DNA from 4 places in the Priestia sp. TRM10 genome. Region 1 is predicted to be linked to each of the others. Evidence: riboswitches for the same ligand, from Rfam matches in the RefSeq annotation. Region 1 holds a riboswitch; each other region holds the start of a gene.

Region 1 (5,591 bases):
GAGTTCATCAGTACAGATATGCACCTATTCAAAATTACGGAAATCCCTATTTGTATCAAAGTCATCCATATGTAAACAACACTCAGTTTGTAGATGTCCCTTATACTCCTAACATGTACAATCAACATATAACAACCGGTGGATATATGCCACAGCAGAATATGTATGAACAAGGTCAGCCCCACTACTATCCTAAGCAGTGGATGCAAACAAAAAGTCAGCCACCGCAAATTTTAGCACAGTTTAAGAACAGCGATGGTACGTATAATATGGATAAAATGATGAATACAGCAGGTCAAATGATGAACGCTGTTAACCAGCTATCAACGGTTTTTAAAGGTGTTACGTCGATTTTTAAAGTATAGGAAAAAGCCGGGTATTCCCGGCTTCTTAATGTCATGAAACTGTCACAGGAACAAGGTGATAAAAGATTTGTAACTTTGGTATACTAAAAACGTAAGCACATAAAAAATGAATTTGGACATACATAAATAAAAACAATACAAAGGAGACGATAATATGATGAACTCTCCACTCGGTGGAATGAGGTTTGTAGGACTCATTGAAGGGCTTTCTCTCTTAGCTCTTTTAGGAATTGCAATGCCGCTTAAGTATATAGCAAATATCCCTGAAGTTGTAACAGTTGTTGGTTCTATTCATGGGGGATTGTTTGTTTTATATATTTTAATGGTTGGTTATGTCACGATGAAAGTACGTTGGTCATATAAATGGATTGTAAGTGCTTTGTTAGCATCTGTTATTCCATTTGGTAATTTTATTTTAGATACAAAGCTACGCAAGTTCTCAGCTTAAAAAAGTCATCTCAAAAGAGCTTTTACCAAAGGTAAGAGCTCTTTTTTTTAAAAGCATATTATTATGGAAAGTGTGAAATTTGTAGTATGTTTGAAAAAAGAGTGAAGGGGGAAAAAATGTGAGGAAAGCTTCAGAACTCGTAGAGGAAGTTAAGTTCCAAAAAAAAGGCTCTTCATATTCTCTTATTCACCTGCCAAGAGAATTAAAAGTAATAGGAACAGGGAGAAGTGCGTGGGCTTTTAAAGTGAAAAATGAAAATAAAGTGATTAAACTATTTTTTCCTTCGTTTGATCACTTAGCGCAAAAAGAGGGAGAAGTGTATGAAAAATTATCACATTCTCTCACTTTTCCTGAAATATATGAAGTTGGACCAAACTATATTGTAATGGAATATATTAAAGGCAAAACGTTTTATCAGTGTTTAACAACAGGTGTGAGAATTCCTACAAAAGCAATTGAAGAGGTTGAAAAAGGACTTGCCTTTGCACGCTCGAAAGGATTAAACCCTTCAGATATTCATTTACACAATCTTATTCTAACGCAGGATAAAGAAGTTCGTATTATTGATGTTGTACGCTATACTCAGAAGAAAACATGCTATCAGTGGCGCGATTTAGCAAGAGCTTATCGCTATTTTTATCAAAAATCTTATTTCCCAAAAAAGTTTCCAAAATGGTTTTTAGAAGCAATTGCTTATTTATATAAATACTGCAAACGTCTTAGTCAGTATCGAAATAATAAGGAGCTGAAATAATCATGGGAAGATTGAGCAAAATTATCAGATTACTGAAGAATCCTAAAGTCCAAAGAGCTATTAAAAAAGGTGTTCCAATTGTAAAAAAAGAGCTTCAAAAGCGTAAAAAGAGATAGAAAGGAACAAACTCACAAGATTAGATGTTCCTACGTTTGTCTATAATGATAAAAATAAGATAGAGGAGGAATAAGGCAATGGACTTTCCTTTATATGAGGCAACAAAAAGCGTAGCAGAATACAATGAACTAGTGAGTGAAAGATTAAGAAGATGGGACTGCACTGTATATTCCATCACTGCTTTTTTATATGAGTAAAAGAAACAGCAGAGACATTCGTTTCTGCTGTTTTTTTAATATATGCTTAAAACAGGATATAGTAGAAAATCCTTTTGAATAGTGTGTATATTTAACCTTTTTAGAAAACTTCGTTGACAAACACTCATATTTTTACTAAAGTAAGATTAATTACTTAACAAAATCAATGAATTATAAATTTACTCTTATCAAGAGTGGCGGAGGGACTGGCCCGATGAAGCCCGGCAACCATCAAGTAATATACTTGAACGGTGCCAATTCCTGTAGAACAAATTGTTCTTACAGATGAGAGATTTCGGATTAGCCGCTCTTTCATTTGTAAAGAGTGGCTTTTTTATATTGAGGAAGAAAGGGAGAATATTATGCATATTGAAACAGAGTTAGTAAGATCAGGAATGAAAAGAGATGCTGCAACAGGTTCACTTACAACGCCAATTTATCAAGCATCTACGTTTGAACACCCTCGTTTAGGAGAAAGCACAGGTTACGATTATTCTAGAACAGCCAATCCTACTAGAACATCGCTTGAAGAAGCAATTGCGGTTCTTGAAAAAGGAGAAGTAGGAGTTGCTTTTTCATCAGGTATGGCTGCTATCTCAGCCATTTTCCTTCTTCTTGAAAAAGGCGATCATCTTATTATCTCAAAAGACTTATATGGTGGAACATATCGTATTCTTGAAGATATTGTCAAGAAAAATGACGTAGAGGTTACATATGTTAACACTGAAAATTCAGAAGAGATAAAAAGAAATCTAAAAGAAAATACAAGAGCTCTATTTATTGAAACACCAACAAATCCACTTATGCACGTTACAGATTTGCATGAAGCAATTGCTATTGCAAAAGAACATGATCTTTTAACAATTGTTGATAACACATTTATGTCTCCATATCTACAGCAGCCACTTGTACTTGGTGCAGATCTTGTTGTACATAGTGCAAGTAAGTATATAGGCGGACACAATGATGTTATTGGTGGACTTGTTGTTAGTCGATGTCGTGAGCTTGGTGAACAAATTCGCTTTTATCAAAATGCTATTGGTGCCATTCTTGGACCACAGGAATGTTTTCTCCTTCTTCGTGGCTTAAAAACATTGGCATTAAGAATGGATCGCCACGAGGAAAATGCTTTGAAAATTGCTCAGTGGCTTGAAGAACAAGATTTGATTGATAAAGTATTTTATCCAGGATTAGAAAGTCATCCAGGCTATAACGTAATGAAGAAACAAGCAAAAGGCTTTGGAGGAATGCTTTCCTTCTCTGTAAAAGAAGAAGCCCTAGTGCCTTTCTTATTAGAACATCTTCAAGTAGTTACGTTTGCTGAGAGCCTAGGAGGCGTTGAAACATTAATTACGTTCCCTGCACGCCAAACACATGCTGATATTCCAGAGGATGTTCGAAATGAAATTGGAGTAACGAATTGCTTGCTTCGCTTATCAGTTGGTATTGAGCATGGAGAGGATTTAATTCAAGACTTTAAGGAGAGATTTGATGAGTACAAAAGATCAGAAGTTCAGCACAAAGCTTATACACGCTAAAACTCACGTTGAAGAGCCATTTGGTTCTGTCAATGTGCCTATTTATCAAGTAACTACGTTTAATCAGCAAAAAAATAACCGATACGATTATTCTCGATCAGGTAACCCTACACGAGAAGCTCTAGAACATACTGTTGCATCCTTAGAAAATGGAACGTATGGATTTGCTTTTTCATCAGGTATGGCTGCTATTTCTTCTGTTTTATGTTTGTTAAAAAGTGGAGACGAAATTATCGTTTCACATGATGTATATGGGGGAACATTCAGAGCGGTTACACAGCTCTTCACTAATTTTAATATTAAAGCTGTGTTTGCTAATACAACAGATATTAAAGAAGTAGAACAACGTATTACAGAAAAAACAAAAGCGATTTTATTTGAGACTCCATCAAATCCGTTCTTACACGTAACAGATATTAAAGAAATTGTGCGCCTTGCAAAAGAATATGATTTATTTACGATTATGGATAACACGTTTATGACGCCATACTTACAAAAACCGCTTGATAAAGGCGTAGATATTGTCGTTCATAGCGCAACGAAATATCTTGGAGGTCACAGTGATGTTGTAGCTGGAGTTGCCATTACAAATAGCGAAGAGTTTGCTGGGAAAATTGGGTTTGTACAAAACGCTTTTGGAGCGATTTTAAGTCCTAATGATAGCTGGCTTCTATTAAGAGGGATTAAGACACTAAAAGTACGTCTAGATCAGCAACAAAAGTCAGCTTTAGAGCTTGCGCAGTGGCTAAGTGATAACTCACAAGTAGATGAGGTGTATTATCCAGGACTTCCATCTCACCCACAGCACAAATTAGCAAGTGAGCAAGCAAGTGGCTACGGGGCTATCATTTCCTTTAAATTAAAAGATAAAGAAGTAGCAAAAGAGACGCTTAATCATGTTGTTCTCTCTTCAGTTGGGGTAAGCCTTGGAGCAGTAGAGAGCATTTTAACGCATCCTGCTACGATGACTCATGCAAGCATGCCTCTAGAAGATAAAGAAGAACGAGGCATTACAGAGCATCTTCTTCGTATTTCAGTTGGCCTTGAAGATGTTGAGGATTTAAAAGAAGATTTAAAACAAGCATTTGAGAAAGCGGAAAAGGCTTTTTCATATAAATAAAAAATAAACGTCAAGGAATTCATTCCTTGACGTTTATTTTATCGCGTCATAAATTTGTTCATACAAAGCTTTTAATGCTTGTTTCGTCTCATTTTCTAAAGAAGACTGTTCAATTCGAGTAAGGGCAGTTGTAAGCTGAACTTCTTTTGATTTACGAATACGAGGGTGCGACCATGCTGAACTTAAATCTTCTTTTATAAGCTCTTTAAGTTTTTCTTCAGCTTCTTTATAGGAAGAAAGCTGGCGGTTGTTCCAAAGAGATAAATAAGCTTTTAATAAGCCTTCATAATTCATTTTAATAGCTCCTTTGTGAAAAATAAAAGCTGCCAGAAGGCAGCTTTTATTTTAACTTTATTCAGTTTGCGAAACAAGCTTTATTTAGCAGGTTCTGCGTTAGCTTCCGTTTTCTCTTCAGGTATAGGCTCATCATTATCAATAATTGCTTTTGGTAATCCACTATATTTAGCCCAGTAGTAAATAGCTAGTGCTACTACAGTGACAAGAATTAAGTCTACAGGATTTTTTAATGTCTCTGTTCCTCCACCAAATGAACCAAGGTAAGAAATAACAAGCATGATAATGTAATAAGCAATTAACCACCAAGCAGATTTTAATTGTTGTGCTAAGCTTACTTCTTTTGTTGGTACATATTTAGAGAAGATAAGGTATAGAACAAACATAACAAGCTGAGAACCTAATAACCAAGAGTTTGTTTTCCATCCTGACCAATATACGATAAAGCTTGCAAAGATAAATGAAAGAGGTGCAATAATACTCATACCTTTAAGCTTAAACGGTTTTTTTAGGTCTTTTGCATTTACTCTAAACGCAGCAGATGAAATTGGAGCTACTACATATGAAAGAATAAGGGCAACCGAACAAACGTTAACAAGCGCGTCCCATGATGGGAATGGTAATGTCCAGAATACAGATAGTCCAAATGAAAGCCATAGAGAAGAACGAGGAATTCCTGTTCCTTTATCTACTTTTGAGAACGTTTTGAAAAGTGTTCCAGTACGTGACCATGCATAAACGAGACGGGATGCTGTATT
Region 2 (5,591 bases), 100 kb from region 1:
CATTTTCCCTGTCCTCGTCATCACATACAATAACGACTTTTCCTTTTTTTAAATCTTCTAATGCTTCTTTAATTGTGTTAAACATTTTGACACCTCTTTTTTAAAATCCATGATTTTTCAGAAACTCATAGCTTAGCTTATCCTCTGGTTTTGCTTCTTCTTTATGAACAAACTTATGAAGATATTTCCCAATCATATCGCACTCAATATTGACAGTGTCCCCACGTTTTTTAGCTCCTAAAATCGTATAATCCGTTGTATGCGGAATAAGTGAAACAACTAGTTCATCCCGCTCAAGCCCAAAAATAGTTAAGCTTGTTCCATCTAGAGCAACAGAGCCTTTTAATAACAGGGAACGAGTTAGATGCTCTGAAAGATGAATACGGTAATAAATCGCATTACCTTTTGGCGTTACTTCAATAATTTCTCCCGTACCATCAATATGACCTGAAACAAAATGTCCTCCAAATCGCCCATTCGCTGCCATTGCTCTTTCTAAATTCACTTTCACTCCTTGCTTGAAATCCTTTAAGTTTGTTGCTTTAATCGTTTCTGGCATAACATCGACAGTAAATCGATCTTTTGTAAAGCTTGTGACAGTTAAACAAACTCCATTTACTGAAATGCTATCACCAAGATTTACATCTTTTAAAATTTCATTTGCTCGAATTGAAAAAATAATGGCATCTGTCTTTTTTTCAACTCGTTCGATTTCTCCTATTTCTTCTATAATCCCTGTGAACATATTATTTCCCTTTCTTTCTAGAGACAATTTTAAGGTCTTCACCTAATACACTTGTTTCTATAATCTCAAGATGCTGCGTTTCAGCCATTGTAGAAAAACCAGCTCCACCAAATGCACTTGGAGCATCTTTCCCACCTATTAAAATAGGAGCAACGTAGGAAACTACTTCATCAAAAAATCTGCTCTGTAAAAAAGCTCCATGAACAGTTGCTCCTCCCTCAACTAACAGGGACTGAACTCCTTTTGCTGCTAAAAGTTCTAAAATATGCTCTATATTTTGAGGCTGCTCAAGTGAAAAAATAGAAACATGCTCTTTAGCAAAAGGAGCTTTCTTCTCTTCGCTAACATTTCCTGTAATAACCCACGTTTCAGCAGAATCATCTTGAAAAATCTTAGCCTCAGGTGAAACTTTAAGGTTTGTGTCTAGTACAATACGGATTGGATGACGCGCATGCCCCATAATTCTTGTTGTCAACAGTGGATTATCAGCTATCACTGTATTTGCTCCAACTAGAATTCCATCATGAGAATGTCGAAGACGATGACCATCAAGCCTTGCTTGTTCACCAGTAATCCACTTGCTTTCTCCAGTTTTTGTCGCAATTTTACCATCCAAACTCATGGCAGACTTTAATGTCACAAAGGGACGCTTTTCTCTCATAAAATGGAGAAAGAAAGGATTAAGTGCTTTGGCCTCTTTTTCAAGAACGCCAACTTTCACTTCGATGCCCGCCTTTTTCATCATTTCCATCCCTCGTCCACTTACAAGCGGATTTGAATCAAGAGATGCAACAACAGCTCGCTTAATGCCTTTTTGGATAATAAGCTCTGCACATGGAGGTGTTTTCCCATAATGGCTACAAGGTTCAAGAGTGACATAAATTGTCGCCCCATAAGCTTTATCTCCTGCCATATTTAAAGCATGAACTTCAGCATGTGGTTCACCTGCTTTTAAATGTGCACCCATTCCAACGATTGCTCCATCTTTTACAACAACAGCTCCAACTGCTGGATTCGGTTTAGTTTGTCCTATTGTCGCACTTGCCATTTGTATAGCAAGTTTCATATATGCTTGATCGTTCACTTTTCCCCCTCCATTACAAACCCCTTTATACGTAAAAACCCCTTTAGGATTGGGTCCTAAAGGGGTAGAGATGCTGAATCAGTATATTGACAAAATGAAAATAAGCGAAAACAAACTATCATATGTATGCTTAAAAAACGTTATGCACGCTTTAAAAAACACAAACTGATAGTGTCGCACCTGATCCTTCTCCCATCCAGACTTTAACTGTCGGCTCAAGATTCAAACTTGATCAACCGCATATCAGTAAAGATATGCGGGTCGCGGGCTTAGAATATAATCATTATTCACCACCGCCGGTTAGGATTTTCACCTGACCCCGAAGGATAACTATGAAATTTGACTTTATTATAGCAGAGGTTCTCACAAAAGTCATAACTTTTTGCTTCTTTTCTCGTACTTTCTAATTTTTCCCCTTTTAAATCCGAACATTATTCCTAAAATAAAGTTTAATATCCAAATTTACCCCTTCAGCTTTTTTAAAGTATGTTTCCCCTTAAAAAAAGAGAATTTTAAAAAAAGGGTTTAAAATGTTCAGAAATTATTGTATAATTTCAAAAATCAGATACACTTTCCAAGGAAAAGTAAAATTTATTATTAGTATATTTAAAAACTATCCAAATTCATACGCATATAAATATTTCTTATCACGAGAAGTGGAGGGACTGGCCCTATGAAACTTCAGCAACCAGTTACGTTTGTAACAAGGTGCTAAATCCAGTAAGCATATTTGCTTAGAAGATAAGAAGACAACTACAAGTCTTCTTTTCATAAAGAAGGCTTTTTTTATTAGGAAAGTGATGTTCACTAAAAGGGGGAGATGAAAATGGGTTTACTTGAGGATTTACAGTCAAAAATTCTAATTGGGGATGGGGCAATGGGAACACTGCTTCACGCTCACGGAATTGATAACTGTTTTGAAGAACTAAATATTACAAAGCCGGAAGATATTTTTAATATTCATAAAGCATATCAAAAAGCAGGTGCTTCTGTTATTCAAACAAATACATATGGAGCAAATTTCCCGAAGCTTAAAAGATATGGAGCGGAAGAAAAAGTAAAGGACATCAACGTTGAAGGAGTTCGTCTCGCTAAAAAAGCAGTTGGAGATTCTGGCTACGTTCTAGGTACAATTGGCGGGATTCGATCGTTCCAAAAAAGTATTATTTCTCTTGAAGAAATTAAAAGAAGCTTTAGAGAACAACTTTTTTGGCTTTTGTCTGAGGATGTTGACGGACTTCTTTTTGAAACATTTTATGACTTGGAAGAGCTGAAGACCGTTTTAGAAATCGCACGCCGTGAGACAGATAAACCTATTGTGACAAATGTCTCTCTCCATGAAAAAGGAGTTCTTCAAGACGGAACCCCGATTGTGAAAGCTTTAAAAATATTAGAAGAACTTGGAGCGGATGTTGTAGGTACAAACTGTCGTCAAGGTCCTTATCATATGCTTGAAATTTTAGAGGAAGTTCCTCTTTTAGATAAAAGTTTTCTATCAGCATATCCAAATGCTAGTTTACCTCAATATGTTGATGGTCGCCTTATTTATGAAACAGACCCAGACTATTTCTACAAAACAGCGCTTGCGTTTAAAGACCAAGGAGTTCGATTACTTGGAGGATGCTGCGGAACAACGCCTTCGCATATTGAAGCAATGGCAAAAGCGCTCACAAATGCTGTACCAATTACAGAAAAAACGGTAAAGGAAACTCCACCAATTGAGATTCTTAGTCAAGAGATTCAGGCACAACCCCATCTTCATGAAATTGTACAAGAAAATCACTCCATTATTGTTGAACTTGATCCACCTAAAAAACTTGGAGTTGATAAGTTTCTAAAGGGAGCTCATGCTCTTCAAGCAGCTGGAATTGATGCATTAACACTTGCAGATAACTCTCTAGCAAGTCCACGTATTAGTAACCTAGCGATGGCTTCACTTTTAAAAGATCAGTTAAAAACGCGCCCGCTTATTCACTTAACGTGTCGAGACCATAACTTGATTGGTCTTCAGTCACACTTAATGGGCATGCATACACTAGGATTCAATCAGGTTCTCGCTCTAACAGGCGATCCATCAAAGATTGGGGATTTCCCTGGTGCTACATCAGTATATGATCTCTCTTCTTTTGACTTGATTCGCCTTATTAAACAGTTTAATGAGGGAGTTTCATTTTCAGGTAAGCCTCTTGGCCAAAAAACAAACTTTTCAATTGCTGGAGCTTTCAATCCTAATGTCCGCCACCTTGACAGAGCCGTACAACGCCTTGAGAAAAAAGTTGATTGTGGAGCAGATTACTTTATCTCTCAGCCTATTTATTCAATTGAGCAGCTTGAAGATGTCTATGAAGCAACTAAAAATTTAAAAGCTCCTATCTATATCGGTATTATGCCGCTTACAGGTGCTAAAAATGCTCGCTTCTTACATCATGAAGTGCCTGGCATTAAACTATCAGAAAATATTCTAACTCGTATGGAGAAAATTGAACACAATAAAGAACAAAGCGCTAAAGAAGGAATTCTACTTGCAAAAGAGCTCATTGATAGAGCATATGAGCTTTTCAACGGCTTGTATTTAATTACTCCATTTATGCGCTATGAGATGACAGTTGAGCTCGCTAACTATATTAAAGCAAAAGAACTTGTTTCAATAGAAAGGAAGATTTAAATGGCTTTCACGAACATCACAGAACAATTACAGAAACGCATTCTAATTGTTGATGGCGCAATGGGTACAATGATTCAAAATGCCAACTTAACAGCAGATGATTTTGGTGGCGAAGAATATGAAGGATGTAATGAGTATTTATCTCAAACAAAACCAGAACTCATTCAATCTATTCATGAGCAATATTTAGAAGCTGGAGCAGACATTATTGAAACAAATACGTTCGGGGGAACAGCCCTTGTTCTAGATGAATATGATCTTGGCTCGCTTGCTTTTGAGCTTAATGTTGCTTCAGCAAAACTTGCGCGCGCTGCTTGTGATAAATATTCAACACCTGACTGGCCCCGCTATGTTGCAGGTGCAATGGGGCCTACAACAAAAACCCTTTCTGTAACAGGCGGAACAACGTTTGATGCTCTTGTTGAAGATTATTTTGAACAAGCGAAAGGCCTTCTAACAGGTGGCGTTGACTTACTTTTACTTGAAACATGTCAAGATATGCTGAATGTAAAAGCAGGGTTCCTCGGTATTCAGAAAGCTTTTGAACATTTTAATAAAGAAGTGCCGCTTATGGTGTCAGGTACGATTGAACCAATGGGTACAACGCTTGCTGGGCAGGATATCGAATCTTTCTACCTTTCTCTTGAGCATATGAAACCTATTTCTGTTGGATTAAACTGTGCAACAGGTCCTGAGTTTATGACAGATCATATTCGCTCTCTATCAGGGCTTGCTACAACCGCAGTAAGCTGTTATCCAAATGCAGGACTTCCTGATGAAGAAGGACAATATCATGAATCTCCTGAACTTTTAGCTAAAAAAATCGGTGGTTTTGCTGAAAAAGGTTGGTTAAACCTTGTTGGGGGATGCTGTGGAACAACTCCTGCTCATATTAAAGCTCTTCGGGAAACTGTGGAACAGATTCCTCCTCGTTCTCTCCCTGAAAAAGACCACGCTCATGCTGTGTCAGGAATTGAATCTTTTGTGTACGAAGACACGATGAGACCTCTTTTTGTTGGGGAACGAACAAACGTAATTGGCTCTCGCAAATTCAAACGCCTTATTGCTGAAGGGAAATTTGAAGAAGCTTCTGAAGT
Region 3 (5,591 bases), on a different contig from region 1:
AAAAAGCAGCGGAAGAACAAGAAATTTTGGCAAATGCTGCTGATATTATTAGCGAAGTATATGCAATGGAATCTGTTTTACTTCGAACGCAAAAGGCAGTGAGCGCTACTGGGGAAGAGAAAAATCAATTAAAAGTACGTTATACCGAAATCTTTTGTCAAGAAGCATTTCAAAAAATTGAGCATCATGCAAAAGAAACTCTTTCATATGTTGAAGATGGGGATAGTCTCCGAATGATGCTTTCTGCTTTGCGTAAATTTACGAAATACATCCCCAAAAATATAATTACTAAGAAAAGAGAAGTAGCTGAAGTGCTAATCGAACAAGAGGAGTTTGCTGTGTAATGACTATAAAAAAACAGGGAGAGCGTTCGAGCTTTCCTTGTTTTTTAATGAAGGTTCACGATAAAATGAGAAAGAAAATATATGGAATTATGGTGGTGTAATAAATGAGTATAACAATATATGAATATCCAAAATGTAGTACATGTCGAAATGCAAAGAAATGGCTTGATGAACATAATGTGGAATATAACGCAATACATATTGTAGAAAATCCTCCTTCAAAAGAAGAAATTAGGGAACTTTATGAAAAGAGCGGTTTAGAGCTAAAGAAATTCTTTAATACAAGTGGTAAAAAGTATCGTGAGCTTGGATTAAAAGATAAAGTAGCTTCTGCTTCAAATGAAGAACTTTTTGAAATTTTAGCTTCAGATGGCATGCTTTTAAAACGACCAATTGTGACAGATGGGGAGAAAGTAACGATTGGGTTTAAAGATGAGATGTTTCAGAAAGAATGGAAATAGAAGGATAATGCTTATTAAAAGTTTTTCTTATTTTAGAATGCTTTCAAATAGAAAATATTCTATTTTTACGTTACAATTAAGATAATATGAGAGCGTTTATGGTGCTCCCTTTGATAACGAATAAAAATGATAAGAAAATGAACGATGTATGGAGGGAACTAAAATGAATTTACCAAAAGATTTACGTTATTCAGAAGAACACGAGTGGGTAAAAGTTGAGGGTGACAAAGTAACAATTGGAATTACTGACTTTGCGCAATCAGAACTAGGCGATATCGTATTTGTTGAGCTTCCTGAAGTAGGCGCAACAATTGAAGCGGACGAGCCTTTTGGAAGCGTTGAGTCTGTTAAAACAGTATCTGAGTTGTACGCACCAATTAGTGGAAAAGTAGTTGAAATCAACGAAAACCTAGATGACAGCCCAGAGTTTGTTAATGAATCTCCATACGAAAATGCATGGATGATTGTTTTGGAGCCTGATAATAAGGAAGATATTGAGAAATTAATGACAGCAGAAGAATATCAAAAAATGATTTCAGAATAAAAAAAAGGAATGTTTCCAAAAGGGAAACATTCCTTTTTTCTTTTGGAAAGGGAAAAATTTCATTTATGAACCCTTCGCTTTCAGGAGAATCTATAGTTAGATTCGTCTAGGAGGAGTGAAGCTTAATGTTAGAAAAGCGTCATATTGATGTAACGGACCGAGTTGTCGGAAAGTATGTAAATGATGAATTGAATTTATACGTTGAAAATGAACCGATTGGGAAGATGACTGTTAACGAGCAAGGAAAATCAGAGTATCAGTTAAATAACGGATATCAATATCGCGATAATAAATTTTACCAACATACAGATGTTACAACAGGTAAAGACATGAAGTACACCGATTGTGACAATGAAGAAGGTTGGTGCTAAAAAGCAGCGGGATTCCGCTGCTTTTTCTCTTAAAGAAAGCATTTTACAAAATTAAATATGAAGAAACAGGGGAAAAGACGTGAGAAAGCGAATACTGTATACTAAAGGATAAATGGATATTGGTGTACATTCTAACAAACAGGTGATGACAATGGTAGAAGGTATGGATAAGGTAATTATTGTTGAGGGAAGATCGGATAAAAAAAGGATTGAAAACATTATTAGAGAACCGATTGAGATCATTTGTACAAATGGCACGCTTAGTGTGGCCAAACTTGATGAAATTATTGATGCCACATTCGACAGAGACGTCTATATATTAGTCGATTCAGACGATGCTGGTGATAAACTTAGAAAACAATTTCGTCGTGAATTTCCTGAGGCAGAACATCTTTATATTGATCGATCTTATCGAGAAGTAGCTGCTGCACCAAGAAACCATATTGCAACCGTGTTGTTGAGTGCTAATATTGATATCAACACAGAATTTTTAGTTTAAAGGATTTGGTTAATGATGCAGGAATGGACAGAAGAGATTGTAAATGAAAATATAAACAAAGACGGATATCGCTTTCTCTATTTTTACACCCCACTTTGTGGAACATGTCAGCTTGCAAAGAAGATGCTTGAAGTAAGTGAGAAAGTGCTACCAGATGTAAATATTGGAGCAGCTAATTTAAACTATATGCCAGATAAGGCAAGTGAATTTAAGATAGAAAGTGTACCGTGTTTGCTCATTTTGAAAGATGGGAAATTAGAAGAAAAAGTATATGCTTTTCATTCAGTTGAAAACATTATTGGAAAATTAGGCTCTTATGAAAGTGCTTTACGCTAATGTAAAGCACTTTTTGACATATTTCTTAGGAAATAAAGGTGTTACGACATTGTTTGAAGTTTAAGAAAAGAGATTGTCGAGAAAAAGAACAAGGAACAGGAAAAAAAAGAGAGAACTTTAACAATACGAGAAAAAAGGAGTGTAAGCGGATGAAACTAAAAACATTAGTTCACAGTTTTATGAAACGCCTTACTAAAAGCGCTCACTTACTGCCGTTAATGGGAGAAGAATATTTTGTTATTTCTCTTCAAGATGAAACAGATTCCTATTCCTTGCTTATTTCAAAAGACGAGCAAATTGTTGTGTCTGGATTAGTTCAACAAGCGAACGTTCGGATTCAGGGTGATAATAAAAGTTATTATGATTTACTACTAAGTTTAGAAGCTCTGCAGAAGCTAAGTAAACAGCACGAAGTGGTTATAGAAGGTAGTTTTGCAGACGTTCTGAAAGCTGAAATGTTGATTAAACTGGCTACGAAAGAGCAAAAAGGAAAAGTTGTCCAGTTAGCCTCATAGCAAAAAATAGAAATGTTATCACTGTTGAAAATTATTTGACATTGTTTATGATAGGTGCTACAATCACTCTCGTAACTTCTAATCGTTTAATTAAATATTGCAACTCTTATCAAGAGAGGTGGAGGGACTGTGCCCGATGAAGCCCGGCAACCGTCAGATAATCTGAAAAGGTGCCAATTCCTGCAAAGTTGTGTAATACGACTTTGAGAGATGAGAGAGAGGCTTGAACATACACAACCTTTCTGCTCGTCGTGCAGAAAGGTTTTTTTATTATGCTGAAAAGATTTTGTTTGGGGATACTATTCTTCATTACTAGGCCTCTTTATCGGAAAAAACTGACTTTTTAAACGATAAACAAGAATAACTGACAGATCGAAGAAGGTGAATACGCAATGATTACATTGAAGAACGTCAACAAGACATACAAAACAAAATCAGGTGAAGTTGTAGCAGTCAAAGACGTCAATCTCGAAGTTGGAAAGGGAGAAATCTTTGGTATTATTGGTTACAGCGGAGCCGGAAAAAGTACGATGGTTCGACTTTTTAACGGCCTTGAGAAACCTACAAGTGGGGATGTCGTAGTAGCAGATAACAATATTGGTCATATAAAGGGCGAACAGCTTCGAAAAGCCCGTCAAGAAATAGGAATGATCTTTCAACATTTCAATTTATTATGGTCTCGAACTGTACGTGATAATATTTCGTTTCCTCTTGAAATTGCTGGAGTGCCAAAGAAAGAGAGACAAAAAAGAGCAGAGGAGCTTATTAAGCTTGTTGGGCTTGAAGGGCGCGAGAAAGCTTACCCTTCTCAATTAAGTGGAGGACAAAAACAAAGGGTTGGAATTGCGAGAGCACTTGCTAACAATCCAAAAGTCCTTCTTTGTGATGAAGCAACTTCAGCACTTGATCCTCAAACAACAGATTCGATTTTAGATTTACTCGTAGACATTAATAAAAAATTAGGACTAACAATTGTTCTTATTACGCATGAAATGCATGTTATTCGCAAAATTTGCCATCGTGTAGCAGTGATGGAGAGCGGGAATATCGTGGAGCATGGGGAAGTATTAGAAGTCTTCCGCAATCCACAGCAGAACGTAACAAAACGTTTCGTGAAGCAAATAGCAGAAGCAGAAGATGCTTCTGAAACAATCTCTACTTTAGTAGAACGTTATAAGAGCGGACGAATTGTACAGCTCACATTTATCGGAGATGATGCAGAGCAGCCGCTTATTACTCAACTTATCCGAAAGTTTGATATTGCGGTAAACATTGTACAAGGGAAAGTGTCTCAGCTCCAAGATGGTGCGTACGGTACATTATTTATCCATCTTGATGGAAATGAAGAAGAACTAAACAAGGCATTAGCCTTTTTACAACAAGAGAACATCGAAGTAGAGGTGATCAATCATGTTTAGTGAATGGTTTCCAAACGTAGACTTAGAGTCTTTTCAGCAAGCAACAGTTGAGACGCTCTATATGACGTCTATCTCAGTTATTGCAACGTTTATTTTGGGGATTTTACTTGGACTCTTATTATTTTTAACATCTAAGGGAAGTCTATGGGAAAACAAGTTCTTTAACACGATTATTGCTGTTATTGTGAACGTATTTCGTTCCATTCCCTTTATCATTTTAATCATTCTATTGCTTCCTTTTACAAACTTTATAATTGGTTCTATGTTTGGTCCAAAAGCAGCTCTTCCAGCATTAATTATTGGAGCAGCCCCTTTCTATGCGCGACTTGTAGAAATTGCGCTGCGTGAAATTGATCGTGGCGTTATTGAAGCAGCTCAAGCAATGGGAGCGAAAACAAGAACTATCATTTTCAAAGTATTGTTACCAGAGTCATTGCCAGCCCTTATTTCAGGTATTACTGTAACAGCTATTGCTCTTATTGGATACACAGCAGTAGCGGCAGCAATTGGAGCAGGAGGACTTGGCGCTCTAGCATATGACCAAGGATTTAAACGTAATGAGAATGATGTAACATTTTTAGCAACAGCATTAATTTTAGTTATTGTATTTATTCTTCAATTTATTGGCGACTTAGCGACAAAGAAAATCGACAAACGCTAATGCTATAAACTAATTTAAAAATAGAAGGAGAGTCATTACATGAAAAAGTTATTTGCATCAGCTGTCCTAGCTTTATCTGTGACAAGCCTTGCAGCTTGTGGTTCAAGCGGCGGTAGCGACAGCTCTAAAGAAAAAGAAATTAAAATTGTAGCAACAAGTACTCCACATGCTGAGATTTTAGAAGAAGCAGCCTCAATTTTAGAAAAGAAAGACATCAAGCTTGATGTTGAAGTGAACGACGATTACAGTTTACAAAACAAAATGCTAGCTAGTGGTGAAGTTGATGCAAACTTTTTCCAACATACACCATACCTTAAAAATGCAATGAAGGAAGACAAAAGCTTTGATCTTGTAAGTGCAGGTGGCGTACATCTTGAGCCAATGGGTGTATACTCTAAAAAATATAAAAACCTTGATGAAATTCCTAAAAACGGAACAATTA
Region 4 (5,591 bases), 180 kb from region 1:
ATTCTTTTTAAAGCTTCTAAATCTTCTTCTACAGAAAATATTTTCTGCTCTACAATCGTTTTGCTGTCTTCAATTCCCTTATTATAGAAATAAGCTCCGACATTTTCTTTTATAAAATAAAAAACTGTTTCAGCGGCAAGTTCTCCTATTTCTTCTCCTCGTTCTTCTAGAAAAAAGCGTTGAATTTCATCAATCACTTCTGCCTTTTGTTCTTTTGATAATAAAATTTCCATACAGTGTACCCTCTCTTTTCTAGCTTTCTACTATTGTTCTCTTCAATGTACCAGGAATCTTGTTTATTTAAAACATTCTTTTACAGTCATGTGTAGCAAATCCATAAGAGGACCAAATGAATAATTAACATCAAGTCGTTCTGTCCACTGATGCGCGTCTCTCCCTCTAGGACCTAAGTTAAAGACAGGTACTTTAAACTGTTCTAGGTCAGAAAATGGAATATCATAGCCTTTCTTCCACAATGGCATGTTGTGAACAAGTGGCAAGAAAGTTTCTAACGCATGATCAAGTCCAACATAGCTAAGGTCTGAAATGCCTCCAAAGTAAAGCTGCTTATGAAACGCTATCCCATACTTTTCTGCACCTGTTTTTGTTAGTATTTGAACAAGTTTTTTTATAAGCGGATGATCATCTGTACATACAGCAGGATAGTATGGTGGTGCGAAAAACAGAATAATCATTGGGGAAAGCTCTTTGCATAAAAGAGCAAGCTTATTCAAAATAGCCGTTGTTTGTTCCCTATGATCGAGAGAGGACGTCTCATGTTGTACCTTCTTAATTAAACTATCAACGTGTTCCTTCCCGTAAGTATCCACTCCATATTTATAAAGTTTCTCATACGTAAAAACGTGAACATTTACAGACCTTGGAGTAGAAGATTGCATCATTCCATAATGAAAAGCGCGATTATTATAGTGCTTCTCTACTTCACGAGCTGCTTGCTGAGCACTTTCTAATAGCGAAGAAACAAACTTATCCATCGGCTTCTTCATCACTAAGAAATTATAAAGAGATAACGCTCTGTTTGGGGTTTGTGTTGAATACTCTTTCTTTAAATCTCCCTGAGACAAAATAGTTGGAGGAGGACTTACTTCCCCTTCAATCACTTCACAATAGTCTGTATTAAGCTCTAATGCTCTTGTAAGCTCACTAACAAGTAAATTAGCGTTAAGGCCTGCAAAAGGCTCTCCAACATGACTTTCTTTTCCATAGCAAAAGAAACCTGGCAATACCTTTCCAATCGATCCAACATATAAATAATCTTTCGTATCACCAGGATAACGACTGAACATCGGTTCTCCATTTAAGACTAGAGAATATTGAAAACTGTGTTGTTTTGCAAAATCAAGCAAAACAGGTACTGCTCTTCTCATTCCTACCGAACTTACTTCTTCATCTGGAACAGATAAAAACAACAGATTTCCTTCAAAGTCTCCATTTGTCGCTCGTTCAATGAGAGACATTTGAGTCGCCATTCCGCTTTTCATATCCATAATTCCACGTCCAAAAAGCCATTCTCCTCGATCTAAGTCTTGGCGGACTTCAAATGGTACAAGCTCACGCTGCCCATAAAATCGTTTTGTTAGTTCAATGGGGTTAAAGGCAGCATCTTTCCAAATCCCATATCCCTCAACTCCAACAACATCATGATGATTAACAAGAATAACCGTTTTATTTGTTTTTCGACCTTTTACAAAAGCAGTTACAATAAATCTGCCGTCTTCCGTATCATGTAATTGAGCATAAGAAGGGTGTTTTCTGAAATATGGAAGCTGTAGAAACTTACGATGAATAAACTTGGCCATCTCTCCTTCTGCAGAGCTTCCAGTAATACTCGGAACGGACACAAGTTCACAAAGAAGGTCGATGAGCTGTTGTTTTGTTTGAAAGTAAGTTTGCCCTTTCATGTTCTCCCCCCTGTTCGACGTTTTAGAAAGCAATGTTTATGCTGCTATAATTAAGCCCATTCTCCGCTATCTTCCTTTTTACGTCAACCACTTTTTAAAGAAAGAAAACCAAATAAAAAGAGCAGCTCTTTCACTTGTAGGCTGCTCTTTTTTCTTATTTTGCTTCTAAATAGTCCAAGATATGATCAATTAGTTCTTCACTGCTTTGATCGCTTCCATATTCAATGGAATAATCCATGACCGTCGCTCCTTCCTCAATTTACCTTTTATATAAGATAACACAGTTTTTGACTGTTTAGGATGTATATTTTTTAAAAAATTTCGACAAATTTATTTTGCGCTACTCATAGCGTTTTTACAAACATCCTATAGAGGTAGTTTGCTCACTTTATTATACGTGATGAATACTAGATTCGTTCTCGCTTTCTAATAAGAGGCAAGCACTCTTTCTTTATGCTCAAAGCCGACTCTCTGAAGCTTTTCTAAGAGAAGGTTAGACACTTTCTCATCATCACTTCTCTGTAGGTCCTTATAATCAATAGCTACTGAATATGTACAGTCACAATCTTTAGCGATAATTTGAATAAATGTCTCAAGGGAATGAATATAAACTTCTGACACCACATTTTCTAAATTTTTTTCAACATAAGCTTTCCACTCGACATGTTTCATTTTATCTCTCTCCTTTTAATATACTTTTCGACAAAGGCAAAAGAAAAATGCCAATCGCTAAAAGCGATTGGCATCTTTTCTCTGCACATTTATCACTCAAAGCGTTTGCTTTGCTGGTAGTAGCACCTTGCATACGCAGGTTGCTGTGGAATCATTGAGCCAGTTCTCTTATCCACTCTTGATAAGTTGTATATTTTTCTATTGTTAATAAAGTTGACTGTCTTAATAAACAATATATGTTTGTGAATAATGGAATTATACCAACTATTCTTCACTTTGTAAATGAGCATTTTGAGTAAAAATGAAAGAACGGTTTGAGCATATGTATCGATTTCCTGATATTATTAATAAGAAGTTATCGGTGTAACCTTGACCTTCACCTTAGTTTACATATACAATGAAAATTTGTAGAAAGGAGTTTCAATATGTATCATTTTAAAACAAAAAAGCATAGTTTCAATTACACGATTCACCAAGTTCAAAATACAACAAACGTTCAAATTTCAGTTTGCAAAGATGAAGGGGTTCTGCTTACTGTACCGAAAAGTTTTACAAAAAGCAACCTTCAATTTGTATTAGCCCGCAAAGCTGACTGGATTGCTGAGCAGCTAGGAGACGTTCAAACTTCTGAGGAAAATCATCATCAAGATGAAGAAAAGATAACAGAAGCAGAAAACGTTGTTAAATCTGATAAAAAGAAATCGTTTCAATCTGGAGAGCGTTTCTTTTACCTTGGACGTCAGTACCGTTTAAACATCGAAACAACTGAAGATACTCCATCTTTCGCTTTTAAATATTCAAAATTCACAGCACAAATTCCAACAAGCTGGGATGAAGCAAAAACGAATGAAGAAATCTTTACTATGTTAAAAGAATGGTACATAACAAAAGGCCATGATAAATCAAAAGATATTTTAAAAAGCCTTAACCCTCTTTTAACAAACGATGTAGCTTCTATCACATGGGAGGAATCGCCTAACCTTGTTTCTTACAACAACGGAGATGTAAAAGCAGATTGGCATTTGCTTATGGCACCAATGGCAACAATTGAAGCTGTTATCGCGAAAGAAGTGGAACAAAATCCTTCTTCCCTTTTTGAAGACTATAATGAACGCTTAGAGTGGCTAAAAGAACATACGCTCTCTCTATAAATTAAAGGAGTAGTAGAGCTGAAATGGTTTCATACTTATAATTGAGGGGTATAAACATAAAAATACTGATCCACCTAAAAAGGAGAGTTTTTTTATGAAAGGACAACGCTATTTTATTTTAGCTCTTGTTTTTGCTCTTATCGTTGCTATTTTAGCTATTGTAAATGATGAACCCGTTCAGTTTAACTACGTATTCGGTACACAAGACTGGCCACTGATTCTCGTTATTCTTGGCTCTGCTGTATTTGGTGGCGTTGTAGCTGTATCATTGAGTTTGGTTAAAATCATTCGTCTTCAGAGTCAAATCCGTCAACTTCAAAAAAATGGAGCATCAGTACCTCCTTCTATTGAAGCTGACAAAGACCATCCAACGGCCGCAAAAAAGAAGGAAAAAGAAATATCTTCTTCCGAAAATAAAAATGTTGGTATAAAGAGCAGGCTAAATAAATAAAGATGTAGAAGGTTAGTACAGGGAAATGTACTAGCCTTCTTTGTGTTGCATAGCATCCAACTATCTTTATTAAAAGGAGCGAATTGTAGCTTGACAAAAAGTACAAAAAGCGAACTTTGGTCTTATGTAAAAACCATCATATTAGCTATTATTTTATCCTTTTTTATTCAACATTTCTTCTTCCAACCTTATACAGTAAAAGGGGATTCAATGCTACCTAACTTAAAAGATGGAAACAAAATTGTCGTCAATAAAGTAAACTATAAGTATGGAAAGCCCCAGCGAGCAGATCTCGTCGTTTTAAAATCTCCCGAGCATAAGGAAGAATATCTTGTAAAGCGAATTGTGGGCCTGCCTGGTGAAAATATCTCGTTCAAAAACGATGTTCTTTATGTAAATGGACAAAAAACAGCTGAACCTTATTTAAGCAAAGCAAAGCAAGAAAAATTACCCTATGAACAAGTAACGAATGATTTCACCCTAAAAGAAATAGTAGGCCTAGCTAAGATTCCTAAAGACTATGTCCTTGTATTAGGCGATAATCGTCCTATAAGCAATGATGGGCGCCATTTTGGGCTTATTAAAATCGATAATATTGTTGGGGAAGTGAACATGAGATATTGGCCGCTGAATAAGATCAGTTTTATGCATTAACTCTTACCTCCCTGTTTTTTTACATAACTGTAATATTATTTTGATACCGAATTTACGTTTTTCCTTTATACTAAAAGTAGCAAAAGCAATTAGAGCAAGGAGGAATTTTAATGCTACTTTTCCGCTCCCTTATTGCGTTTTTAGTAATCTGTTTTCTGACTGCTTAGCTTCCTGAAAACGGCTCTATTCCAATGAAAAACACCTTATTTACGAAATTAAAAATAAGCTCTATATAAAGAAAGCCATTCAATATGAATGGTTTTTTTCTTCTATATATTGTTTCCATTCCCCCCATACCAAATATGAAAAAATCGATATAATACAGCAAAGGAGATGATTATTATTCAAAATTTGCCTTTTTATTCTTATGAAGAAGCTTTATCAAAAGTTCAGACAGGCGATATCTTACTTTGCTCTGGTCATTATATGATAAGTCGTCTCATTGGATTTTTTTCACGTTCTTCTTTCAGTCATGTTGGGGTTATTGTCAAATGGGAAAACCGTATTCTAGTAATGGAAAGTGTTGAGGATGATGGTGTACGTATTGTTCCACTCTCCCACTACTTTAAAAATTATGAAAATAAAAATGAAAGCTATAGAGGCAAACTATTTATCGCTAGACATGATAAATTTATGAGCGATAACGTCTCAGAAGAAGAGAAAAAAAGACTAATTGATAAAGGGATTTCCCTTCTAAATAGACACTATGATAAATTTGAAATTCTAAAAATTCTACTTCGT

The links. A riboswitch is a leader RNA that binds a small molecule or an ion and turns the genes downstream of it on or off. The one in region 1 is predicted to bind S-adenosylmethionine.
Region 2: another riboswitch for S-adenosylmethionine. It lies ahead of ACK3CR_RS11875 (bifunctional homocysteine S-methyltransferase/methylenetetrahydrofolate reductase); the one in region 1 lies ahead of ACK3CR_RS12425 (trans-sulfuration enzyme family protein).
Region 3: another riboswitch for S-adenosylmethionine. It lies ahead of ACK3CR_RS10240 (methionine ABC transporter ATP-binding protein); the one in region 1 lies ahead of ACK3CR_RS12425 (trans-sulfuration enzyme family protein).
Region 4: another riboswitch for S-adenosylmethionine. It lies ahead of ACK3CR_RS11485 (hypothetical protein); the one in region 1 lies ahead of ACK3CR_RS12425 (trans-sulfuration enzyme family protein).

The regions. Positions count from the first base shown of each region.
Region 1 is NZ_JBJZOT010000013.1:218,960-224,550, forward strand. Features, by position in the region: gene ACK3CR_RS12410 (YppG family protein) at 1-365, shown strand, start outside; gene ACK3CR_RS12415 (DUF3817 domain-containing protein) at 520-813, shown strand; gene ACK3CR_RS12420 (RIO1 family regulatory kinase/ATPase domain-containing protein) at 932-1,567, shown strand; SAM riboswitch class I at 2,064-2,173, shown strand; gene ACK3CR_RS12425 (trans-sulfuration enzyme family protein) at 2,244-3,419, shown strand; gene ACK3CR_RS12430 (trans-sulfuration enzyme family protein) at 3,373-4,539, shown strand; gene ACK3CR_RS12435 (hypothetical protein) at 4,573-4,833, opposite strand; gene ACK3CR_RS12440 (APC family permease) at 4,914-5,591, opposite strand, start outside.
Region 2 is NZ_JBJZOT010000013.1:115,924-121,514, reverse strand. Features, by position in the region: gene ACK3CR_RS11890 (bifunctional 3,4-dihydroxy-2-butanone-4-phosphate synthase/GTP cyclohydrolase II) at 1-85, opposite strand, end outside; gene ribE (riboflavin synthase) at 101-745, opposite strand; gene ribD (bifunctional diaminohydroxyphosphoribosylaminopyrimidine deaminase/5-amino-6-(5-phosphoribosylamino)uracil reductase RibD) at 747-1,829, opposite strand; FMN riboswitch at 2,010-2,160, opposite strand; SAM riboswitch class I at 2,471-2,577, shown strand; gene ACK3CR_RS11875 (bifunctional homocysteine S-methyltransferase/methylenetetrahydrofolate reductase) at 2,656-4,494, shown strand; gene metH (methionine synthase) at 4,495-5,591, shown strand, end outside.
Region 3 is NZ_JBJZOT010000011.1:373,626-379,216, forward strand. Features, by position in the region: gene ACK3CR_RS10205 (acyl-CoA dehydrogenase FadE) at 1-344, shown strand, start outside; gene ACK3CR_RS10210 (arsenate reductase family protein) at 449-805, shown strand; gene gcvH (glycine cleavage system protein GcvH) at 969-1,349, shown strand; gene ACK3CR_RS10220 (YusG family protein) at 1,475-1,720, shown strand; gene ACK3CR_RS10225 (toprim domain-containing protein) at 1,872-2,219, shown strand; gene ACK3CR_RS10230 (thioredoxin family protein) at 2,235-2,555, shown strand; gene ACK3CR_RS10235 (SCP2 sterol-binding domain-containing protein) at 2,705-3,070, shown strand; SAM riboswitch class I at 3,174-3,287, shown strand; gene ACK3CR_RS10240 (methionine ABC transporter ATP-binding protein) at 3,463-4,488, shown strand; gene ACK3CR_RS10245 (methionine ABC transporter permease) at 4,481-5,149, shown strand; gene ACK3CR_RS10250 (MetQ/NlpA family ABC transporter substrate-binding protein) at 5,189-5,591, shown strand, end outside.
Region 4 is NZ_JBJZOT010000013.1:35,501-41,091, reverse strand. Features, by position in the region: gene ACK3CR_RS11495 (DUF2164 domain-containing protein) at 1-233, opposite strand, end outside; gene ACK3CR_RS11490 (M20/M25/M40 family metallo-hydrolase) at 297-1,922, opposite strand; gene ACK3CR_RS11485 (hypothetical protein) at 2,349-2,594, opposite strand; SAM riboswitch class I at 2,681-2,782, opposite strand; gene ACK3CR_RS11480 (YgjP-like metallopeptidase domain-containing protein) at 3,020-3,745, shown strand; gene ACK3CR_RS11475 (LapA family protein) at 3,840-4,196, shown strand; gene lepB (signal peptidase I) at 4,287-4,850, shown strand; gene ACK3CR_RS11465 (YiiX/YebB-like N1pC/P60 family cysteine hydrolase) at 5,184-5,591, shown strand, end outside.